DNA from 2 places in the Lactococcus allomyrinae genome. Region 2 is predicted to be linked to the other one. Evidence: riboswitches for the same ligand, from Rfam matches in the RefSeq annotation. Region 2 holds a riboswitch; the other holds the start of a gene.
The links. A riboswitch is a leader RNA that binds a small molecule or an ion and turns the genes downstream of it on or off. The one in region 2 is predicted to bind thiamine pyrophosphate.
Positions count from the first base shown of each region.

Region 1 (3,725 bases), 260 kb from region 2:
GGTTATGACCATATTATTGAAAAACTGACTTCTGTCGGTGTTGATATTAAACTTGTCGAAGCGTGACTATTTTCCAGATTTTTCGTATAAATAAGAGGAGGAAAGATAAATGGCAGATAAATTGAAGTTTGAGATTGTTGAAGAGCTGATTGTGTTGTCTGAAAATGCAAAAGGTTGGCGCAAAGAGCTTAATCGTGTCTCTTGGAATGATGCAGAACCAAAATATGATATTCGCACTTGGTCACCTGACCATGAGAAGATGGGCAAAGGAATTACTTTGTCCGAAGAAGAATTTGGTGTTCTTTTGAAAGAACTAGGAAATAAATAAAAAAAATCCAGCGTATCAGCTGGTTTTTTCTATTTATTTTAATGGACAAAGACCATCACAACAACACCGATGTAGATGATAAAAGTAATGAAAAATGTTATACGCCACCAAAGCTTTAAGAAGCGGCGATAACTAAAGTGCTTATAATAGAATAAATCAAGTAAGAGCAAAACAAGTGCTAATCCTGAGATGATAAGCAGATAGTAAGGAAGAACGCTGATACTTGTCGCATTTTTTGAGAAAATCTGCATACCTAAAATCAGAAAAATCGTAAAGATATCTGGAATTTTGAGTTTGCGATTGGTAATATGACGTAATTTGAAAAACTTGAAAATAAACACGAGCGCTATGAATACAATTAAAGGATAAAGCGCGATAAGGACTTTAGTAAACATAGGTTAATTGTAGCGGTTTTGAGCTAGTTTGTAAAGTATTTATTTACAGGAGAAAGTGCGCGGATAACTGCCAAGCCAAAAATGGTAACAAGCACTGCTTTAATAATCTCCACGACTAAAAATGGGGTAAAACCTGCTCGCAATGCATTTGCAAATTCAATGTTCATAAATAATTTAATCCATAGTGTGCCTACAAGGAGCATGAGGATATGACCAATAATATTAACTGTGAGTGCTGGGAATAGTCGGTACTCTATTTTGTGGAGTGCCCAAGAAATCAAAGTACCTATAAACAAAAAGGCAACGAGAAAACCACCTGTTGCTCCAAAAAGAACGGCAATACCAGAAGTTCCTCCTGTGAATACAGGAATACCAATAAAACCAAGAATTAAATAAATTAAAATAGCAAAAAAAGTTTCACGAGCTTTGAGAACGGTCGCGACAAGACCTACGGCAAGTGTTTGTAAAGTGATAGGGACGATTCCTATTGGAATAGCTAATGGTGAAAGCACTGCAATGATTGCGGCACCTATTGCAATCAATGTGAGTGAATAAAGCTTTGTATTTTGCATATAAAATCCTTTTAAGCATTAAATTTTGTGTAAAAGTAGAAGATAGATAGTTGTTTTATAGATAAAATAAAATATACTAAAAAATCAAAACTTTTGCAAGCTTTGATTTTTTAGTATTGGTTAAATTTCGCGTATTTCAGCAAATTGAGCATGAACAAAATTTGCTAAAGTTTTTGGTTCAATCTGAATACTACGTCCAAGTTCACCTGCCGAACAGATGATAAAGTCTTTATCTTGGGCGATTGTGTCTATAAAAATCGGAAATTTCTTGTTTTGCCAGATTCCGATAGGGTTATTTGCACCGTGGATATAGCCTGTTGTTTTTTGCAGCTCTTTTTGTGGAATCATAGTGACTTTTTTGTTGCCACTGACTTTTGCGAGCTTTTTCTCTGAGAGGTGTTCGGTCAAAGGAAGGATACCGATGATTGGACCTGTCCTATCTCCGATGAGGGCAAGGGTTTTATAGATGTCGCTACGCGTGATGTTGTCAGGGAGTGTGTCGCTTTCAAGTGCGTTGATAGCAAGACCGATATGCTTTATCTTTGCTTTGTCAAGAATTTGCTCAACAAGTGTTTTCTTTAATTTTTGCTTTTTAGCCATGATTTCATTATAAGGACTTGGAGATAAAACTTCAAGTCCTTTATATGGTATGTATGTAAAAGCTGTTTTTGCTTTAGAATAAATGAGCTACAGTTTAACTTAGTTTTGGTGAAAATTAGTTTGTTTTGGGAACAAATATCTGAGGGAATTTTTTGATGAAAATGGAGAGGATAACCATTGCTGCTATGGCAGTAAGGATTCCGCTAATGCCGTTTACGGCGAGTGAGTAGGCCACGGCTCCCCACCCTTTCCATGCGTACTGACTCCAAAAGATGATACCTGCAATAAAGTGGAAGAAGTATTTAACAAGAACAGCTATGAAAATCCCTAATAGAACAGGGGAAAATTTGAGCTGGAGCGTCTTTTGGCGGAAAAGACCAGCAAGACCCAGAGAGAGTGGCGCTAAGATATATTCTAGAGAGGCTTGGCTGAGTGTGAGGATATAAGCGTGCCCAGTGATAATTGCAAGGATTCCCCAAATGAGCCCGCCAATAACTCCTGCAACAAATCCACGACGTAAACTTAGTAGCAAGATTGGAATACAGGCTAGTTCAATAATAATCCAGCCATAGACAGTATTAGGAATAAGGCTGATGATGAAAGCGAGCGCAGCCATGAAGGCTATCTCAGTCAACAAACGGATGTTGAATTTAGAATTAGACATAAAAAATCTCCTTTTTGATAAGCACAAAAGGAGGGTTTTGAGAGGTGGCATTATTTGCCTTATAACACATTCCTACGCTGGCATTATCCAGATCAGGTCAGATGGTATTTCTCACTCGCTGTTACGAGACCCATTGTGCAAAAATATTTTACAGCTTTAAGTTTAGCATAATTTTGGTAGAAAGTCATTTTAGGGGGATTAAAAGTAAAAGAAAACGAAGCTTATAAACTTCGTTTTTACAATCATACAAGCTATTTTTTCGTATTCTTTCTATCTTTATTTCGCTTTTTACCTACTAATGTGGTAGCAGCAATTCCTAGAGTGGCAAGACCTGCTAGACCTAAAGCAGAGGTAGCAGTCCCTGTCTGAGGGAGGTCAACATTTTCGGCGCCTGTGATAAGATCATTGACGTTAGTATCGTTACCACCATTAGCACTACTATCGTTATTGTCTTCAGCACCATCATTGATGTTTTCATTTTCATTGTCTTTTCCACTACCATTTTGTTCATTATCTCTGTTCGGTGGAGTGTCGCCATTATTGTTTTGCCCATTATCGCCATTTGGTGGGGTTCCATTTCCATTATCGCCGTTGCCATTGTCTTCCTCTGGCGGAGGTGGCTCTTGCTCTAACAACTCAAAGTCGCCTTCCTCGCCAAAAGTTGCACCTTCCATGAATGTCATGGTGGCAAAGCTAATATCATAAACCCACTCATCTAGAACAGCTGTAGAGTAAGACACGAATGTAAACAAATCTTCTTCCTGTTGAGTGACACTAACCGTATATTTTTGCCAGATGAAATCTTGTTGCTGATGAGTAGAAGTATTATGATAATTACGGTTTAATAAACCTGCATTAACCATTGCTGTACGATTTTCGGGAGTATTTCTACGAATAGTCAGGAATAACAAATTGTTCCCCCGACGTAAGGAATATAAAAATCATTCGCAGGATTATTACTTGCAAATCCGCTATTATAGTTTGTACGAGGTAAAGCGATAGTTAAAGTATCATTAGCTTCCAGTTTATTAAGTCTATCTTCCATATTGTATGTGCCTGTTCCTCCCCAAGTGGCTGTTTGATTGCTCAAACTATCCCAGGTTACCGCAACAAGGTCCTCATAATCAACATTTTTATCTACAAAACGCCATGCACCCGATGAACCT
Region 1 is NZ_CP032627.1:2,514,600-2,518,324, forward strand. It holds gene D7I46_RS12040 (UDP-N-acetylglucosamine 1-carboxyvinyltransferase) at 1-66, shown strand, start outside; gene D7I46_RS12045 (YdbC family protein) at 110-328, shown strand; gene D7I46_RS12050 (DUF3397 domain-containing protein) at 367-723, opposite strand; gene D7I46_RS12055 (biotin transporter BioY) at 747-1,295, opposite strand; gene D7I46_RS12060 (aminoacyl-tRNA deacylase) at 1,416-1,895, opposite strand; gene thiT (energy-coupled thiamine transporter ThiT) at 2,011-2,559, opposite strand; TPP riboswitch at 2,612-2,703, opposite strand; gene D7I46_RS12070 (LPXTG cell wall anchor domain-containing protein) at 2,811-3,470, opposite strand; gene D7I46_RS12075 (hypothetical protein) at 3,458-3,725, opposite strand, start outside.
Region 1: another riboswitch for thiamine pyrophosphate. It lies ahead of thiT (energy-coupled thiamine transporter ThiT); the one in region 2 lies ahead of thiM (hydroxyethylthiazole kinase).

Region 2 (3,725 bases):
GGTACTTCTATCATTATTGTCCTACTTTCTAAGTGTTTTTGTCAACAAAAAGTAACTGAAACCTGCTAAAATCAAACTTTCAAAACTTGCTCCAATAACATCACTCACCATTGTCCATCGTTGAAATAAGTTATAAGCAAGTACACCAATTCCCCAAGAAATGACAGCAATCCAGTTAATTCCTTTATTGTACCAATAGACTCCACCTGCTTTATCCAATGCTGAAATATCATATTTTTGATTGTTAAGGATATAAAAATCAATCAAAAAAATAGGAATCACAGGAATCATTGTCATCCCAATTACCGAAAGAAATGCGGTAAAACTTGCTAAAAAACTATTGATGATAAGTGGGATAAATGAAATCAATGAAGCAAGAATGGTTACAATAACCAATGAACGATTGAAACTTGTTCTCTTAAAGATATTGTTATAAGCTGAACCTGCTGCTAACAGGCTGACTGCATTTGAGGTAGTTGATGTGATAACAATAACTAATAATGCCACCAAGCCTAGACCAAGTTTTGTTGCAACAACAGATGGATCTGAATTTTCTGGATTGAAGTTGTTCAAACTTAAAGCCATCGCAATCGTAGAAAACATACCGATTGAAGCGAACCACCATGTTCCTATATTTACACCGATAAAGGATACTGCAAGTGCTGCTTTTTTATTTTTAGCAAATCTTGAAAAATCTGAACCAGCCATTGCCCACCCAAGATTAAAAACTGCCAATGTATCAATAACTTTTCCAGAAGACATTTTGATATTTATTGCTGGCTTCCAATTTATCAACTGATGCCAAGAAAAATCATGAAAAACAACAATCATTTCCCAAAGCACTAAAATATAAATCAACCAAATCCCAAAACGTTCCAATATTCGAATTGATTTTTCTCCCATAGATACAGATAAAAGGTGTAAAATCATCATAATAAAGATTCCTGTACCAATGCTGATGTAAGCATTATTCGAATTGATTGCTGGAAATTTGAATAAGGCATTGAGCATCATAGCCATTGACACTGCCGCAATAAATGTGTTTGCCGCTGCCCAACCCATAAATTGAATAATGTTAATCATTGAAGGTAAAACTGAACCTCGAACTCCAAACGAAGGTCGAGTCAAATACATCGCGGGTAAACCTGTTTTATAGCCCATATATGCTGCAATAGATAAAAAAGCGTAAGACATCAATCCAACAATAACTAAATCAACCGATGCTGTCCACACACCTGCCGCAGCTATTACACCGCCTGTAAACCAAGTACCATTATTCGCATTTGCATTAACCCATGTTGCGAATGAATCCCATGCTCCTGCCGTTCTTCGCTCTGGTGAAACCTGTAAATCTTCCACTTTTTATTTTGCCTCTCTTGCTTTTTGATAAATTTCATCAAGAAATGCATTTATGAACATTCCTGGTAAATTCTGAACATCCTCTGTAGCCCGCACTCCTGCTTCGCCAAAAAATTTCGTTGCTTCATAAGCAGATTGGATAAGATTATCTGATACTGCCACAAAAGTTCCAATTGTCGCTGATAACATATCGCCACACCCTACATTTACCTTAAAAAGTGGGCTGTCAGTACTGACAAATAAGACTTTATTTCCGTCAGTAACAACATCCGTTTTCCCTGTTTGGACAATAATCGCTCCCGTTCTTTTTGCAGCAATTTTTGCATTTTCTGGACTTACTGTCAGCTCTAGTGCATCAATTCCTTTACTGACAACTTTTTTGTCAGCAAACCAAGCAATCTCTGCTGCGTTGCCGCGGATAATGTCAAAACTTACAGCATTTAACAGTTGGTTGACTACACTTGCACGGTAAGGAACATTAACTGCAACAGGGTCTAAAACTATCGGTTTATTCATTTGATTTGCCAATTGACAAGCTTTAAGAAATATTGGTCCATCAGCTTCACTGATTGTTCCAATATTGACTACTAGGGCATCCGCAATAGTAAGTAAAGACTCAATTTCTTGAATTTCCTTTGTCATTAAAGGTGATGCACCCAAAAAACTTATGACGTCAGCTACTCTTTGCGTGGTGACTTGATTTGCAAGGTTCAACACTAACGGTTTTACTTTTTGAATTTGTGTCAAAATAGACATAAAAAAACTCCTTTGTTTGCACAAGGAGGGATAATTAAAAAGAGAAAAATGATTTTCCAAATAATAGTTTAAAAGAAATATCCTTTGGAAATACATACACATCCCTACGCAAGTATTAACCTGATCAGGTCTGATGGTCTTTCTCAACTGACAGAATTTTTTATCATTGTCAGTACCCATTGTGCTTATTTTATTTATTTCGGAAGTAATTTAAAAACTTCGCACTTCACTCATTCATTGTAGCATATTTTCTCTCAGACATCAGATTTCCAAAATTATAAAAGAAAAAAGACTCCAAAAGGAGTCTATTTTTAGTCTTCTGTATACCAGTCGTAGTGGAAAATTCCAGGACGATCTGTACGTTCATAAGTATGTGCACCAAAGTAATCACGTTGTGCTTGAATCAAGTTAGCTGGAAGATTTGCCGAACGGTAACTATCATAATAGCTGATAGCTGATGTGAATGTTGGTACAGGAATACCAGATTGAACAGCAAGTGTTACAACATCACGGACAGATTCTTGATAACGTTTTGTGATGTCAATGAAGTAGTCATCAAGCAAAAGATTTTCAAGAGCATTATCTTTATTAAAGGCATCAGTAATATTTTGCAGAAATTCTGCACGAATGATACATCCAGCACGCCAGATTTGTGCAATGGTAGCATATGGAAGATCCCAATCGTACTCTTTAGAGGCTTGACGAAGCTGGGCAAAGCCTTGAGCATAACTCATGATTTTTGAGAAATATAGCGCTTGACGGATTTTTTCAACAACTTCTTTCTTATCGCCTGAGAAATTTGCTGTAGGTCCAGACAAAATACTGCTTGCTTTCACGCGTTCGTCTTTATAAGTTGAGATGAAACGAGCAAATACTGATTCGGTAATCAATGGCAATGGAACACCGAGGTCAAGTGCAGATTGTGATGTCCATTTACCTGTTCCCTTATTCCCCGCTTTGTCAAGAATAACGTCAACAATATAATTGTCCGTATCTTCGTCGTCCTTACGCTTCAATACTTCTTTAGTGATTTCAATGAGATAGCTATCAAGCTCTCCTTCATTCCATTCTTCAAAAATAGCTTGAATCTCAGCATTATCAAGTCCAATCACACGTTTCAGAAGATCATATGACTCTGCAATAAGTTGCATATCACCATATTCGATTCCATTATGAACCATTTTCACATAGTGACCTGCTCCATTTGGACCCATATAAGCCACACATGGTGCGCCATCTTGTGGAGCTTTAGCAGAGATTTCTTCAAGAATCGGAGCAACAAGTTCATACGCTTCTCTTTGACCTCCCGGCATGATTGAAGGTCCTTCTAAAGCACCTTTTTCTCCCCTGAAACACCTGTCCCAATAAAGTTAATTCCTGAATCGGCCAGTTCCGCATTACGTCGCATTGTATCTGGGAAATGTGTATTCCCACCATCAATTAGAATATCACCTTTATCCAAGTGAGGCAAAAGTGACTTAATTGTCGCATCGGTAGCGTTACCTGCTTGTACCATTAGCATGATACGACGAGGTTTTTCGATGGCTGCTACAAATTCTTCAACTGTTTTTGTGAGAACAAAATTCTTGTCTGGATGTTCGGCAACGACT
Region 2 is NZ_CP032627.1:78,053-81,777, reverse strand. It holds gene thiD (bifunctional hydroxymethylpyrimidine kinase/phosphomethylpyrimidine kinase) at 1-14, opposite strand, end outside; gene D7I46_RS00475 (cytosine permease) at 22-1,359, opposite strand; gene thiM (hydroxyethylthiazole kinase) at 1,363-2,115, opposite strand; TPP riboswitch at 2,200-2,305, opposite strand; partial or broken gene gndA (NADP-dependent phosphogluconate dehydrogenase) at 2,427-3,725, opposite strand, start outside.